Regions from separate parts of the Pseudomonas sp. GCEP-101 genome, predicted to be linked through region 1. Evidence: predicted binding sites of a transcription regulator. Region 1 holds the regulator's gene; the other holds the start of a gene.

What was found. The regulator FliA, encoded in region 1, starts transcription of late flagellar genes. The targets are predictions, from matches to a motif close to CTAAAGTTTNNNNNNNNNNNGCCGNTAA.
Region 2: the regulator FliA is predicted to act here: its motif matches at 7,167-7,194, upstream of N0B71_RS01685 (flagellar protein MotY).

Annotation. Positions count from the first base shown of each region.
Region 1 is NZ_CP104011.1:6,199,190-6,207,516, reverse strand. It holds gene N0B71_RS28035 (TPM domain-containing protein) at 1-1,204, shown strand, start outside; gene N0B71_RS28030 (hypothetical protein) at 1,286-1,867, shown strand; gene flhA (flagellar biosynthesis protein FlhA) at 1,982-4,105, shown strand; gene flhF (flagellar biosynthesis protein FlhF) at 4,121-5,431, shown strand; gene fleN (flagellar synthesis regulator FleN) at 5,596-6,423, shown strand; gene fliA (RNA polymerase sigma factor FliA) at 6,420-7,169, shown strand; gene N0B71_RS28005 (chemotaxis response regulator CheY) at 7,367-7,741, shown strand; gene N0B71_RS28000 (protein phosphatase CheZ) at 7,761-8,327, shown strand, end outside.
Region 2 is NZ_CP104011.1:364,781-373,107, reverse strand. It holds gene N0B71_RS01725 (molybdopterin oxidoreductase family protein) at 1-1,640, shown strand, start outside; gene grxD (Grx4 family monothiol glutaredoxin) at 1,773-2,099, shown strand; gene N0B71_RS01715 (MFS transporter) at 2,163-3,326, shown strand; gene bfrB (bacterioferritin BfrB) at 3,375-3,851, opposite strand; gene N0B71_RS01705 (bacterioferritin-associated ferredoxin) at 4,072-4,287, opposite strand; gene N0B71_RS01700 (peroxiredoxin) at 4,554-5,156, shown strand; gene rnt (ribonuclease T) at 5,369-6,049, opposite strand; gene pyrC (dihydroorotase) at 6,046-7,092, opposite strand; gene N0B71_RS01685 (flagellar protein MotY) at 7,231-8,217, shown strand.

The DNA.
Region 1 (8,327 bases):
GCTGGTCGTCGCATCCGACGAGGCCGAGCCCACGCCGACCGGCAGCATTGCGGTGCCGGAGCTGAAGAGCCCGGTCACCGACCTCACCGGCACCCTCGACAGCGGCACGCTCACCGCGTTGAAGCAGCGGCTGCTGGCGCTGCAGCAGCGCAAGGGCTCGCAGATTGCGGTGCTGATGTTGCCGAGCACCGGCGAGGACAGCATCGAGCAGTTCGCCACCCGCGTCTTCGAGCAGTGGCGCCTGGGTCGCAAGGGCATCGACGATGGCGTGCTGGTGCTGATCGCCAAGGACGACCGGCGCATGCGTATCGAGGTCGGTTACGGCCTGGAAGGGGCGATTCCCGATGTGGTGGCCAGCCGCATCATCCGGGAAGAGATGGTTCCGGCGTTTCGCGCGGGCGACTTCGCCGGCGGCATCGAGCGCACGGTGGGCAAGCTGGAGCGGCTGATCGACGGCGAGACTTTCGCTGACCAGCGCAGTGGCGTTGGCCTGACCCTGGAGGGCTGGCTGCTGCTCAGTGGCCTGGTCATCGGCGGCGTGGCCGGTATCGTCCTGCGGCGCCGCTGGATCAAGTTCAAGGTGGTGCTGCCGAGCCTGGTGGTGATTGCCATGCTGCTGGCCGCCAGCGGTGGTTTGCACAGCGGGCCGGTGCTGCTGTTCGCGCTGCCTTTCGCCATGCTCATGGGTGCCGGCATTGGCGCGGTGGCCGGCGGCTCGCGGCGGGCGGCGCTGATTGTCGGGGCAATCCTGGCCTACTTGCTGGCGCTGGCGGGCTGCGCCCAGTTCTTCGACGGCGGCGATGTCGCGCTGTTCGGTCTCGCCGCGCCGCTGGGCGGCTCGGCCGCGCTGATCTTCCTCAGCTTGCCGTTCCTGTTCGCCTATGCCGCCTGGAAGCGCAGCCGCCGCGGGTTCTTCATTCGCCTGGGCGTGACGGGTGGCATCGTCGGCTTCCTTGTGTACATCACGGAGGTCCTCAGCCAGCCTTGGGCATTCCCCGATTCGCTGGTGCTGATCCCGATGGTCTACGTCCCGGCGATGATCGCCTTCCTGGCCGGCACCGGGTCGGGTTCGGGGGGCGGGTCGAGTTCGGATTCCAGCTCCTATTCCAGCTCCAGCAGTGACAGTTCCTCCTCCAGCAGCGACAGCAGCTATTCCGGCGATGGCGGCTCCAGCGGTGGCGGTGGTTCGTCCGACAGTTGGTAACCCGCCGAACGTCAGGGGAACCTAATCGCCGCTGCGATGGGTCGAACCCAGGCAGCGATGAGCGCTGGCGGAGGGACGGAGATGGGTAGGGATTGCTTGAAACTGCTGGCGCTGGCCTCGATGGCCGGCTTCCTCGCGGGATGTGCGCCGGACGTGCCGGCCACCCGCTACAGCCTGCAGGTCTGCGGCCAGGAACACCGCTCGGAGGTGCGCGACCCGTGGTGGGGGTCGCTGTATGTCGCCCAGCTCGGCGGCGACAACGAACTGGTGATCGGCGTGCCGCTGGCGGTACAGGGGGAGGGTGGCCGCCCGGCGACGCTTACCGCGCAGTTCCACCTGACCACCGAGCAGGACCAGTTGCGCCGGGATCCTTCGAAGCTTTCCGGGCGCTACGCCATCGGCCCGGCGCGGGAGGGCCGCGCCCGGCTCGGTGAGGCGGTGGCGGTGGTGTTCCAGGAGGTGCCCGAGGACGCCCTGCGCGCCAGCCACGGCGAACTGGTGATCGACCGCGTGGAGATCGTCCGCAGCGAGGACGACACCGACTACGGGGTGATGTCCGGCCATTACCGTTTCGAGGCGCGCAGCGACGCCAATCAGTCCACCTGCGCGGTGGCCGGCAGCTTCCGCGACGGCACCTTCAAGCTGGTGAAAGACAGTTCGTAGAGCGGCTTCGACGAAGTTGGAACGCTTCCTGCAAAACCCTGTGCGGATGCCCGGTTGGGCGTCAAAAGTTTGATCCGGTGGCCGCTTCGGCCACCCACGTGCAGGGGATTTCGGGTGGATCGTACGCAATTGATCGGCACTGTTCGCAGCAGTCTGGCGGGGCTCAGCCGGGGCAACCTGGGTGTGCCGCTGCTGCTGCTCGCCATGCTGGCGATGATGACCCTGCCAATCCCGCCGTTCCTGCTGGACGTGCTGTTCACCTTCAACATTGCGCTGTCCATCGTCGTGCTGCTGGTCAGCGTGTACGCCCTGCGTCCGCTGGACTTCGCCGTGTTCCCGACCATCCTGCTGGTCGCCACGCTGCTGCGCCTGGCGCTGAACGTTGCCTCCACCCGCGTCGTGCTGCTCCACGGGCATGACGGCCACGCAGCCGCGGGCAAGGTGATCCAGGCCTTCGGCGAAGTGGTGATCGGCGGCAACTACGTCGTCGGTATCGTGGTCTTCGCGATCCTCATGATCATCAACTTCGTGGTGGTCACCAAGGGTGCCGGGCGTATCTCCGAGGTGAGCGCGCGCTTCACCCTCGACGCCATGCCCGGCAAGCAGATGGCCATCGACGCCGACCTCAACGCCGGCCTGATCGAGCAGGCGGAAGCCAAGAAGCGCCGCGCCGAAGTCGCCCAGGAAGCCGACTTCTATGGCTCCATGGACGGTGCCAGCAAGTTCGTCCGCGGTGACGCCGTCGCCGGCCTGCTGATCCTCTTCATCAACCTCATCGGTGGCGTGGCCATCGGCGTGATCCAGCACTCGATGAGCTTCGGCGATGCCGGCAAGGTCTACGCCCTGCTGACCATCGGTGACGGCCTGGTGGCGCAACTGCCGTCGCTGCTGCTGTCCACCGCCGCGGCGATCATGGTGACTCGCGTTTCCAGCGCCGAGGACATGGGCCAGCAGGTCAACCGCCAGATGTTCGCCTCGCCCAAGGCGCTGGCCATCTCCGCGGCCATCCTCATCGCCATGGGCCTGGTGCCGGGCATGCCGCACGTATCCTTCATCGGCCTGGGCGGCCTGGCTGCCGGTGGCGCCTACCTGATCTGGCACCGCCAGCGCCAGGCCAGCCAGAAGGCCGAGCAGGAAGCCCAGGCCCAGCAGGAACTGCTGCCCGCGCAGCGCGCCGAGCAGACCAAGGAGCTGGGCTGGGACGACGTGACGCCGGTGGACATGGTCGGCCTGGAAGTGGGCTACCGCCTGATTCCGCTGGTGGACCGCAACCAGGGCGGGCAATTGCTGGCGCGGATCAAGGGCGTGCGCAAGAAGCTGTCCCAGGACCTGGGCTTCCTGATGCCGTCGGTGCACATCCGCGACAACCTCGACCTGCTGCCCAACGCCTATCGTTTGACGCTTATGGGCGTCAGCGTGGCGGAGGCCGAGATCTATCCGGACCGCGACCTGGCGATCAACCCCGGCCAGGTCTTCGGCACCCTCAATGGCATTGCCGGCAAGGACCCGGCCTTCGGCCTGGAAGCCGTGTGGATCGAAGCCTCGCAGCGCGACCAGGCGCAGTCCCTGGGCTACACCGTGGTGGACGCCAGCACCGTGGTTGCGACACACCTCAACCAGGTCCTGCACAAGCACGCCCACGAGCTGCTTGGCCACGAAGAAGTCCAGCAACTGATGCAACTGCTGGCCAAGACCTCGCCCAAGCTCGCCGAGGAGCTGGTGCCTGGGCTGATTTCCCTGTCGACCCTGCTCAAGGTGCTGCAGGCGCTGCTGCAGGAACAGGTGCCGGTGCGCGACATCCGCACCATCGCCGAAGCCATCGCCAACGTCGCGGTGAAGAGTCAAGATCCCGCCGCGATGGTGGCGGCGGTTCGCGTCGCGCTGGCCCGCGCCATCGTGCAAACCATTGTGGGACTAGAGCCGGAGCTGCCTGTGATCACTCTGGAGCCCAGGTTGGAACAGATATTGCTCAATAGTCTTCAGAAGGCCGGACAGGGCTCCGAAGAAGGCATGTTGCTGGAACCCGGAATGGCCGAGAAGCTGCAACGCTCGATGGTTGAAGCGGCGCAGCGCCAGGAGATGCTTGGCAAGCCGGCGATTCTGCTGGTGGCCGGCCCCATCCGCGCGATGATGTCGCGATTCGCCCGGATGGCGGTGCCCACCATGAACGTGCTGGCGTACCAGGAAATTCCCGACAACAAACAAGTCACGATCGTTGCCACCGTTGGGCAGAACTGATTGAGGTCCGAGGCCATGCAGGTAAAACGCTTCTTCGCCGCTGATATGCGTCAGGCCATGAAACTGGTCCGTGACGAGCTGGGCCCGGACGCCTCGATCATCGGCAATCGCCGTGTCGCTGGCGGCGTGGAACTGACCGCGGCGCTGGATTACCAGGCACCGGTGGCGGCCAGCAAGCCGAACCCGGCGCTGGAAGCCGAGCTGCGCAAGACCCAGGCGAAGATCGCCCAGGCCAAGGCCGACCTGTCGGCGCCGACCCGTGCCGCCGATGGCGTGCGCGGCGACCGTCAAATGTACGGCACCGAGAAGCCGCGCCGCAGCGCCGCCGAAACCCTCGCCGCCGCCATGGACGCACCGGTGGCCCCGGCGCCGGCCGCCGCTGGCCAGCAGGCGCTGGAGGCCATGCGCTTCGAGCTCAACGGCCTGCGTGAACTGATCGAAGTGCAGCTTGGCTCGATTGCCTGGAACCAGTTGCAGAACCAGCGTCCGAAGCAGGCCAACCTGTGGCGTCGCCTGCAGCGCATGGGCCTGCCGGCCGACCTGTCGCGCAGCCTGCTGGAGCGCGTGGCCTCTATCGCCGACCCGAAGCAGGCCTGGCGCATGCTGCTGGCGCACCTGGCACGCTCGATCAACACCCCGGAGATCGACCTGCTGGAGCAGGGCGGGGTGATCGCCCTGGTCGGCCCGGCCGGCATGGGCAAGACCACCACCCTGGCCAAGCTGGCTGCCCGCTACGTGCTGAAGTACGGCGCGCAGAGCATCGCCCTGGTGTCCATGGACAGCTTCCGCATCGGCGCGCAGGAGCAGATCAAGACTCTGGGCCGCATTCTCAATGTGCCGGTCACCCTGGTCGATCCGGGGCAGTCGCTGATCCAGGCCATGGCCCCGCTGGCGCGCAAGCGCCTGGTGCTGATCGATACCGCGGGCCTGCCGGCCAACGACCCGGCGCTGCGCATGCAGCTCGAGGCGCTGTCGTCGCTGAGCCTGAACGTGAAGAATTACCTGGTGCTGGCCGCGACCAGCCAGAGCCAGGTGCTCAAGGCCGCCTGGCAGAACTATCGTTCCTGTGGGCTGGCCGGGTGCATCCTGACCAAACTGGACGAAGCGGGCAGCCTCGGGGAAGCTCTGGCTCTGGCTATCAGCCAGCATCTCCCGGTAGCCTATCTGGCTGACGGGCCGAAGATCCCGGATGACCTGCACCTGGCACGCGCGCACCAACTGGTGAGCCGCGCGGTGAGCCTGCAGTCGCCGGAAGAGCCCTGCGAAGACGCCATGGCCGACCTGTTCGCCGGCCTTTACCAGCAGCCGGTGCGTCGCGCCAGCTGACGATTGTGAGCCCCGGGTAGGGGCGCGGGGCGGCCGCTTGGGTCGCCCAAGCGATGCGGATGCTCTGCACGATGATCCGCGAGCACCGGCAGCAGGGGAGCACCGCAGCCGGAATAGCCGAAACGCTGGTGCGTGACGGTCGAACGACGAGACAAGGTATTGATATGGGCATGCATCCCGTTCAGGTAATCGCAGTCACCGGTGGCAAGGGTGGCGTGGGCAAGACCAACGTGTCGGTGAACCTGTCGCTGGCGCTGGCCGACCTGGGTCGCCGCGTCATGCTGCTGGACGCCGACCTGGGCCTGGCCAACGTCGACGTGCTGCTGGGCCTGTCGCCCAAGCGCACGCTGGCCGACGTGATCGAAGGCGAATGCGACCTGCGTGACGTGATCCTCCAGGGCCCGGGCGGTATCCGCATCGTTCCGGCGGCCTCGGGCACCCAGAGCATGGTCCACCTCACGCCGATGCAGCACGCCGGCCTGATCCAGGCCTTCAGCGACATCAGCGACAACATCGACGTGCTGGTGGTGGACACCGCCGCCGGCATCGGCGACTCGGTGGTGAGCTTCGTCCGCGCCGCGCAGGAAGTGCTGCTGGTCGTTTGCGATGAACCCACGTCCATCACCGATGCCTATGCTTTGATCAAGCTGCTCAACCGCGACTACGGCATGACCCGTTTCCGCGTGCTGGCGAACATGGCGCACAGCCCCCAGGAGGGCCGCAACCTGTTCGCCAAGCTGACCAAGGTCACCGACCGCTTCCTCGACGTGGCCCTGCAGTACGTGGGCGCCATTCCCTACGACGAGTCGGTGCGCAAGGCGGTGCAGAAGCAGCGTTCGGTGTATGAGGCGTTCCCGCGCAGCAAGGCGTCCCTGGCCTTCCGTGCGGTGGCGCAGAAGGTCGACAGCTGGCCGCTGCCGGCCAACCCTCGAGGGCACCTGGAGTTCTTCGTCGAGCGCCTGGTGCAACATCCCACGGGTTCGGCCGTATGACCGCGGCCTCCGGAGCGCGTATGTACAGCAAGGCGCAGGCGCACAACTCCCAGGAACTGCTGATCCAGAAGCATGCCCCGCTGGTGAAGCGTATCGCCTACCACCTGCTCGGCCGCCTGCCGGCCAGCGTGCAGGTGGAAGACCTGATGCAGGCCGGCATGATCGGCCTGCTGGAGGCGGCGAAGAAATACGACGCGGGCAAGGGCGCGAGCTTCGAGACCTACGCCGGCATCCGCATCCGCGGCGCCATGCTCGACGAGGTGCGCAAGGGCGACTGGGCCCCGCGTTCGGTGCACCGCAACACCCGCATGGTCAGCGACGCCATCCGCGCCGTCGAGGCGCGCACCGGACGCGACGCTAAAGATCAGGAGGTTGCTGCCGAACTCAATATGAGCCTCGAAGATTATTACGGCATCCTCAGCGACACCCAGGGCAGCCGTCTGTACAGCTTCGACGACATGTTGCAGGACGGCGAACAAAGTGGCGGCCTTGCCGAAGACGCATCGCACCACGACAACGAGCCGTCCCACGGGCTGGAGGACGAACGCTTCCAGGCGGCGCTGGCCGACGCCATCACCAAGCTGCCCGAGCGCGAGCGGCTGGTGCTGGCCCTGTACTACGACGAGGAACTCAACCTCAAGGAGATCGGCGAAGTACTGGGCGTCAGCGAATCCCGGGTCAGCCAGTTGCACAGCCAGTGCGCCGCGCGCTTGCGTTCGCGTCTGGCGGAGTGGCGCGCTCGCTGAGCATCGGGTAGTTTCGCGCCTGCTTGTTCCTAGCGAAAAGGCTGAAGGGATTTTCCTTAGGCAAGTTATAGGCTTACGAATTTTTTGGGTGACGTTCCCTTGACGCGCCCATGGCGAGAGCGCACGACGCTCGATGAATTGACGGCACGCCCGCCAGGGCGCGTTTGGTATCGATGGAGGCAGGTTTGGACAAGAACATGAAAATTCTCATCGTGGACGACTTTTCCACGATGAGGCGCATCATCAAGAACCTCCTGCGAGACCTGGGGTTCACCAACACCGCAGAGGCCGACGACGGCACCACTGCGCTGCCGATGCTGCACAGCGGCAACTTCGACTTCCTCGTTACCGACTGGAACATGCCCGGCATGACCGGGATCGACCTGCTCCGTGCGGTCCGCGCCGACGAGCGCCTCAAGCACCTGCCGGTGCTGATGGTCACCGCCGAAGCCAAGCGCGACCAGATCATCGAAGCGGCCCAGGCCGGGGTCAACGGCTATGTGGTCAAGCCTTTCACCGCTCAGGTGCTGAAAGAAAAGATCGAGAAGATTTTCGAGCGGGTCGGCAGCTGAGGCTGGCCAAGAGGGCGTCATGGATTTCAACGAATCCGCGGGTGACTTCGAGTCGACCCTGAAAAAACACGCGCGCGAATTGGTCGACTGCCTCGAGCAGGGCGACGTTCAGACCGCCGTGCAGCTGATCTCCGAGCTCAACCAGGCGCGTGATCGCGGGCTCTACCAGGAGGTAGGCAAGCTCACCCGCGAATTGCACAACGCCATCGTCAACTTCCAGATCGACCCCAACTCCCGGCACGCCGAGGAGATGTCGCAGATCGCCGATGCAACCGACCGCCTGTCCTACGTGGTGACGATGACCGAGAAAGCGGCCAATCGCACCATGGACCTGGTGGAGGAGTGCACCCCGGTGGTGATGCACATCGAGACCCAGGCCAAGGAGCTGCAGGAAGACTGGTCGCGCTTCATGCGCCGCGAGCTGGGCCCCGAGGCCTTCCGCGAGCTGGCCAAGCGCGTCGAGCAGTTCCTCTACATCAGCGCCCAGGACAGCCGCAAGCTCTCCGCGCACCTGAACGACATCCTGCTGGCGCAGGACTTCCAGGACCTCACCGGGCAAGTGATCAAGCGCGTCACCAAGCTGGTG
Region 2 (8,327 bases), 400 kb from region 1:
GGCTGCTGATACCGATCCCTGACATCGATCACACCGACTTCATGCTGATCCTGGGCGGCAACCCACTGGCCTCCAATGGCAGCATCATGACCGTGCCGGATGTGGAGAAACGCCTGAAGGCGGTGAAGGCGCGCGGCGGCAGGCTGGTGGTGGTCGACCCGCGCCGCACCGAAACGGCGGCCATCGCCGACCAGCACCTGTTCGTCCGCCCCGGCGAGGACGCGGCGCTGCTGCTGGGCATCCTCGACACGCTGCTCAGCGAGGGGTTGACCCGCGACACCGGGCTGCCGGTGAACGGCCTGGAGGACGTGCGCAAGGCGCTGGCGCCGTTCACGGTCGATGCCATGGCCGCGCGCTGCGGTGTGCCGGCCGACCAGATTCGCCAACTGGCGCGGGACTTCGCCGCCGCCGACAAAGCCGTCTGCTACGGACGCATGGGCGTTTCCACGCAGGTGTTCGGCAGCCTCTGCCAGTGGCTGGTGCAGCTGATCAACCTGCTCACCGGCAACCTCGACCGCGTCGGTGGCACCCTGTGCACCACGCCGGCGGTGGACCTGGTGGCGACTACCGCGGGCGGCGCCTTCAACCGCTGGCAGAGCCGCGTGTCCGGTCTGCCGGAGTACGGCGGCGAGCTGCCGGTGGCGGCGCTGGCCGAGGAGATGCTCACCGAAGGCGAGGGGCAGGTGCGCGCCCTGGTGACGGTCGCCGGCAATCCGGTGCTGTCCACGCCCAATGGCCGGCGCCTGGAGCAGGCGCTGGACGGCCTGGAGTTCATGCTCAGCGTCGACCTGTACATCAACGAAACCACGCGTTACGCCGACCTGATCCTGCCGCCCACCGCGCCGCTGGAGCACGATCACTACGACACCACTTTCAACGTCTTCGCGGTGCGCAATGTCACCCGCTTCAACGAGGCGGTCCTGCCCAAGCCTGACGGCGCATTGCACGACTGGGAAATCTTCGTCGGCCTGGCCAAGGCCTACGCCGCGCGCCTGGGCGCAGAGCTCAAGCCGACCATGGCGCCCGAGCAGATGATCGAGATGGGCTTGCGCTTCGGCCCCTACGGCGATGCCAGCGAGCACAAGCTCAACCTGGCGCGGCTGCGCGAGCACCCTCACGGGCTGGACCTCGGCCCGCTGCAACCGAACCTGGCGCCGCGCCTGAAGACCGCCAGCCGTCGCATCGAGGCGGCGCCGGAGATCTTCCTCAATGACCTGCGCCGCTTCGCCGATACCCCCTCGCCGGCGCACGACCAACTGCTGCTGATCGGTCGCCGCCATGTGCGCAGCAACAACTCGTGGATGCACAACTATCACCGCCTGGTGAAGGGCAAACCGCGCCACCAATTGCTGATGCACCCGCAGGACCTGGCTGCGCGCGGATTGGTGGATGGGCAAAAGGTTCGCGTGCGCTCGCGGGTCGGCAGCATCGAGATCGAGGTGGCCGCCAGCGACGACGTGATGGCCGGGGTGGTCAGCCTGCCCCATGGCTGGGGCCACGGGCGGCCGGGCGTGCAGCTGTCCATTGCCCGCGAGCAGGGCGGTGCCAGCGCCAACGACCTGACCGACGAGCGCCACCTGGATGCGCTCTCCGGCAACACCGCTCTCAACGGTGTGCCGGTGGAAGTCGAAGCGGCCTGACGAGCTGACGCGCGTCACCTGCAAAGCCGAGCGTAGTGCTCGGCTTTGCAGTACAATGCGCGGTACCGTGCCGGCCAATGCCCACCGTGGCGCCTGCCGGATCAGTATCTGATCGTTCAGCCGAGGAAGTTCATGGATATCATCGATACCATCAAAGAGCAGATCGCCAACAACCCTGTCCTGCTGTACATGAAGGGTTCGCCGAACGCTCCCCAGTGCGGTTTCTCGTCCCGCGCCGCGCAGGTTCTGATGGCTTGCGGCGAGAAGTTCGCCTACGTCGACATCCTGCAGAACCCGGAAATCCGCGCCAACCTGCCCAAGTACGCCAACTGGCCGACCTTCCCGCAACTGTGGGTTGGCGGTGAGCTGGTCGGCGGCAGCGACATCCTGGCCGAGATGTTCGAAAAGGGTGAGCTGCAACCGCTGATCAAGGAAGCCGTAGGCAAGGCCAACGCCTGAGTCTTTCGTGCTGTTGCACAAAGCCCCGCCTTGGCGGGGCTTTGTTTTTGGGAAGAAACAAAGATGACTGAACAGACGCGGGCCAACGCCGCGCGCTGGGCGTGCGGATACTGCTTCGCCATGGGCGGGATGGTCCATGGCAGCGTGATGGGGCGCGTGCCGGCGCTCAAGAGCATGACCGGGGTGGACGAGCAGCAACTGGGCCAGGCCCTGCTGGGCGCGGGCTTCGGTGCGCTGCTGGCATTCGCCTTTGCCGGTGCGCTGGTGCGCCGCTACGGCAGTCGGGCGATCACCCTCATTTCGGGGCTGGCGCTGATGGCGACCTTCCCGCTGCTGGGGCTGGCGCAGGACGTGTGGGTGTTGGCGGCGGGCTTCCTCGCCGTCGGCCTGACCTTCGCGACCATGGACGTGGCCATGAATACCCAGGCGGTGGAAGTCGAGCGGCGCCTCGGTCGCCCGTGCATCTCCAGCCTGCATGGCATGTACAGCCTGGGCGGCCTGGTGGGAGCCGTGGGCGCGGCGGCCTTTGCCGACCTGGCACCGATCTGGCACTTCAGCCTGCTGGCGCTGATCGCGGTGGCGATCCTGCCGTTCTTCGCCCGTCATCTGTTCGAGGGCCGTCCGGAGCCCAAGGAGGAGGAGGCGCCAGCCCGACGTGGCTGGCGCCTGCCGCCGCCGGCGCTGATGGGCCTGGGGCTGCTGACGCTGTGTGCGTTCGTCTCGGAAGGGGCGGTCGCCGACTGGGGCGCCTTGCTGCTGCACCAGGTGCTGGGTGCGTCCGAACGCCTCGCGGCGCTGGGCTTCGCCGCTTTCTCCGCGACCATGGTGCTGGGCAGGCTGTTTGGCGACCGTCTGCGGGTGCGCTTCGCCGACGAGGCGCTGGTGCGCAACCTGGCACTGCTGGCCATCGTGGGCATGCTGCTGGCGCTGTTCAGCCCTTGGGTCGTGGGCGCGATTGCCGGGTTTGCCCTGGTGGGGGCGGGACTGTCGGTGGTGGTGCCGATCCTGATCGGCGCGGCGGGCAACCGTCCGGGCGTCGAACCCTCGCGCGGCGTGGCGGCGGTGGCGTCGTTCGGCTATGGCGGCTTGCTGATGGGCCCGCCGCTGATCGGCTTCCTAGCCGAGCACGTGGGCTTGCGCCTGGCGTTGCTGGTGGTGGTGGGGCTGTGCGCCGGGCTGGTGCTGAAGGCGTCACTGGTGCGTCGTCCGCCGAAGGCGAACGCCTAGAAGGGAAGGGCACCGGCGTCCACAACAGCGCCGGTGCCCCGTTCCTGATCAGTCGTCTTCGTGCATGTGCGACTGCAGGTAGTTTTCCAGACCGACTTTCTGGATCAGGCCCAGCTGGGTTTCCAGGTAGTCGATGTGCTCTTCCTCGGACTCGAGGATGTCCTTGAGCAGGTCGCGGCTGACGTAGTCATGCACGCTTTCGCAATGCACGATCGCTTCCCGCAGGTCCTTGCAGGCCTTGAGTTCCAGGTTCAGGTCGCATTGCAGCATTTCCTGAGTATTCTCGCCGATCAGCAGCTTGCCCAGGTCCTGCAGGTTGGGCAGGCCTTCCAGGAACAGGATGCGCTCGATGAGCTTGTCGGCGTGCTTCATCTCATCGATGGACTCGTGGTACTCGTGCGCGCCGAGGCGCTTGAGGCCCCAGTCGTTCCACATGCGCGAGTGCAGGAAGTACTGGTTGATGGCGATCAGCTCGTTGCCGAGGATCTTGTTCAGATGCTGGATGACTTTCTTGTCGCCTTTCATGCCGGGGTCCTGCCGTGTGGAGTGGGAGAGAGTGAAATTCTCGCCACCTTATAACCATGTGTCAAATATAAGTCATTGAATTTGTTATAAAAAGGAATATGAATGCGAATGTTTTCATTCCGCAACTTGGCGCTAACCACCTGAATTACAGACATAAAAAAACCGGGCAGGGGCCCGGTTTCTTCGCAAAGGCGGCTGAATCGATCAGCGGTCTTCTTTCTCAACCCGCCGCGTAGGCCAGGTTGTAGTTCATCGCCTGGGCGCTCTGCAGCTCGCCGAGGGTCTCGCGAACCACCTGTTTGGCCAGGCAGGCGCACTTGCCGCACTGGGTGCCGACGCCGGTGCATTCGCGCACTTCGCGATAGTTGCAGGCGCCGTCGTAGATCGCATCGCGGATCTGGGTATCGGTAACACCGTTGCAGAGGCAGACGTACATGGTTGCACTACAGTCGCTGTGGGGTTGTTGGAAGCGATACTAATAATAATGAGAATGATTGTCAAAATTTGTGCGGGTCACTTTTGGCGGTCTCCGATAAATGGTTGATCGCTCAGTGGCTTAGCGCTGAAACCCGCATGGATGAAGGCGTGGCGTGTTGCGGTGTATGATGACTGCCCCACTGAGCGGCAGCCCTTCAAGCCCGGCAGTTTCGACCGGGCAGCAGGCTTTTCGCTCCCTAGCGCCTCACCATCAAGGAGAAGGAAATGAGCGTACTCGTAGGTAAGAAAGCTCCCGATTTCAATGTGGCCGCCGTGCTGGGCACCGGCGAGATCGTCGACAGCTTCGTGCTGTCCGAAGCCATCAAGGGCAAGTACGGCCTGGTGTTCTTCTACCCGCTGGACTTCACCTTCGTCTGCCCGTCCGAGCTGATCGCCCTGGACCACCGCATCCCTGAATTCCAGGCGCGCAACGTCGAAGTGATCGGCGTCTCCATCGACTCCCACTTCACCCACAACGCCTGGCGCAACACCCCGGTGGACAAGGGCGGCATCGGCCCGGTCAAGTACACCCTGGCCGCCGACATCACCCACGAAATCGCCAAGGCCTACGACGTTGAATCCGAAGGTGGCGTGGCCTTCCGTGGCGCCTTCCTGATCGACCAGAACGGCGTAGTGCGTTCGCAGATCGTCAACGACCTGCCGCTGGGCCGTAACATGGACGAGCTGCTGCGCCTGGTCGACGCCCTGCAGTTCACCGAGGAGCACGGCGAAGTCTGCCCGGCCAACTGGAAGAAGGGCGACAAGGGCATGACCGCTTCGCCCGAAGGCGTCGCCGCCTACCTGGCCGAGAACGCCGGCAAGCTGTAAGGCTGCCAGTGCATGAAGGAGCCCCGCCCAGGCGGGGCTTTTTTATGGCTCTTCGTAGGAGCGAGCTTGCTCGCGAACCCTGCCCCGGCGAACCGCGAGCGGGCCGGTAAGCCTTGTTCGCGAGCAAGCTCGCTCCTACAGGCCGCTGGTCGGTTTGGCGTGAGAAATAAAAAAGCCCCGCGCTTGCGGGGCTTTCATGTCGGACGGCGCGATCAGTGATCGTCTTCCATCCAGCCGCCGAATTCCTTCCAGCGGTTGACGATGCCGCAGAACAGCTCGGCGGTCTTCTCGGTGTCGTAGCGCGCCGAGTGGGCCTCGCGGTTGTCGAACTCGATGCCGGCGGTCTGGCAGGCCTTGGCCAGGACGGTCTGGCCGTAGGCGAGGCCGGCGAGGGTGGCGGTGTCGAAGCTGGAGAAGGGGTGGAACGGGTTGCGCTTCACGCCGCTGCGGTTGACCGCGGCGTTGAGGAAGCCCAGGTCGAAACTGCTGTTGTGACCGACCAGGATCGCCCGCTTGCAGCCGTTGGACTTCAGCGACTTGCGCACGCCGCGGAAGATCTCGGTCAGCGCCTGCTCTTCCGGCACGGCCATGCGCAGCGGATGGTCCAGCTTGATGCCGGTGAACTCCAGGGCGGCCTGCTCGATGTTGGCGCCTTCGAAGGGCTCCACGCGGAAGAAGTAGGTGTGCTCGGGGAACAGGTAGCCGCTTTCGTCCATGCCGATGGTGACGGCGGCGATTTCCAGCAGGGCGTCAGTGCCGGCGTTGAAGCCACCGGTCTCCACGTCCACCACCACCGGCAAGTAGCCGCGGAAGCGGCGTGCCATCGGATGGCGCGGGCCGGGCGGGAAGGAGCCGTCGAGTTCTTCTTCGAAGATTTCGTTCTCGTCACTCATGCCTCGGTCTCCAGCACACGCCAGCGCAGTTTCTCACCGGCGCGCAGCGGGACCACGTCATAGTCGCCGAACGGCAACGAGGCGGGGGCTTCCCACTCCTCACGGACGAGGGTGATGCGGTCGCTGTTGCGTGGCAGGCCGTAGAAGTCAGGGCCATGGAAGCTGGCGAAGCCTTCCAGCTTGTCCAGCGCCTTGCGCTGTTCGAAGGCTTCGGCGTACAGCTCGATGGCGGCGTAGGCGGTGTAGCAGCCGGCGCAACCGCAGGCGGCTTCCTTGGCGTGGCGCGCGTGGGGGGCCGAGTCGGTGCCGAGGAAGAACTTCGGGCTGCCGCTCGTGGCTGCATCCAGCAGGGCTTCCTGGTGGGTGTTGCGCTTGAGGATCGGCAGGCAATAGAAGTGCGGGCGGATGCCGCCGACCAGCATGTGGTTGCGGTTGTACAGCAGGTGGTGCGCGGTGATGGTGGCGCCGACGTTGGCCGGGGCGGTCTTGACGAAGGCGGCGGCATCGCCGGTGGTGATGTGCTCGAAGACCACCTTGAGCGTCGGGAAACGCTCGACCACGCGGGTCAGGTGCTCGTCGATGAAGCGCTTCTCGCGGTCGAACACGTCGACCTCGGCGCGGGTGACCTCGCCGTGCACCAGCAGCGGCAGGCCGACCTCGGCCATGGCTTCGAGCACGTGGAAGATGTTGTCGATGCTGGTGACGCCGGAATCGGAGTTGGTGGTGGCGCCGGCCGGGTACAGCTTGGCGGCGTGCACGAAACCGGACGCCTTGGCGGCGCGGACTTCCTCGGCGCTGGTGCGGTCGGTGAGGTAGAGCACCATCAGCGGCTCGAAGCGGCTGCCGGCCGGACGGGCGGCGAGGATGCGCTGGCGGTAGGCGTCGGCTTCGGCGGCGTTGCGCACCGGCGGCACCAGGTTCGGCATGATGATGGCGCGGCCGAAGGTACGGGCGGCGTCGCCGACGGTTTGCGCGAGTGCGGCGCCGTCGCGCAGGTGGATGTGCCAGTCGTCGGGGCGCAGGAGTGTCAGGCGGTCGGACATGCGGATTCCAGGGAGGCGGTTGCAGCGGGAAGAGGGTGAAATGCTACCGGAAAAGGCCGCCGCCGGCACTCGCTATCAAGTTTTGCCGAGGCCGACCGATAGAAACTGGGACGCCTATTTATCTGTGTGGATGCCGCCGTGCGCCAGCCTTCCGTTCTCCTGCTCACCCTGTGCGCCAGCCTGCCGGCCTGGGGGCTGACCTTCCAGCCGCGCCTGGAAAATGCGCAATGGACGGTGGCGGGCGACCAGTTCGAGTGCCGGTTGTCGCAGAATGTCGGCGGGTTCGGCGTCGGCGAGTTCGTCTGGCGCGCCGGCGAGCAGCCGACCTTCCGCCTGAAATCCCAGCAGGGCTGGCTGGGCAGCGGTTCTGCGACCTTGCTGGCCGCGGCGCCACCGTGGCGCCCGGGGCAGGGCGATCTGAACCTGGGCTCCGTGCGGGTGGGCTCGGGGGACGTGCCGTTCAACAGTACCCAACAGCAGGCCGGGCGCCTGCTGGGTGGCTTGCTGGAGGGTCGCACGCCGGAAGTTCGCCACCGCACGCGCACGGGCGAGAATCTGCTGGTGCGTTTGTTGCCCACCCGTTTCGCCGACGGTTACGCGCAGTTCCAGGACTGTTCGACGAAAATGCTACCGGTCAACTTCGACCAGGTGCGCCAGAGCCAGGTCGGTTTCCCCGATGGCGGCACCGAGGTCGATGCCCTGGGCCGTGCCAAGCTGGACATCATCCTGCAGTACATGAAGGCCGACCCGACGGTGAACCGCATCGAACTGGACGGCCATTCCGACAACAGCGGCAACCGCCTGGCCAATCGCGAAGCTTCGCGCCGTCGGGCCATCGCGGTCATGGACTACCTCAAGGCCAATGGCGTGGCCGAATCGCAGATCACCGTGCGCTTCTATGGCGAGCGCTACCCGCTGGTGAAGAACAACTCCGCCGCCAATCGCGCGCTGAACCGCCGGGTGACGGTGAACCTGTCCCGCGAGGCGGTGGTCGACGAGCCGCCCGCCGAAGCCCCGTCGGCGCCCGCCGCGGCGCCCAGCGCGCCTGCCCCCGCCGCACCGAGCGCACCGGCCGCCAGTGCGGCCAAGACCCCTGTCGCGCCTCCCGCAGCGCCCAAGGGCTGAGTCGCGGCATCGGGTCGCACCGATGATAGATTTTGTCGCTTTGTCGTCAAAAGCTGTCGCCCCTCTGTAAATTACTCCGAGCGGACAGTAGAATCGGTCCCTTTCGTGAC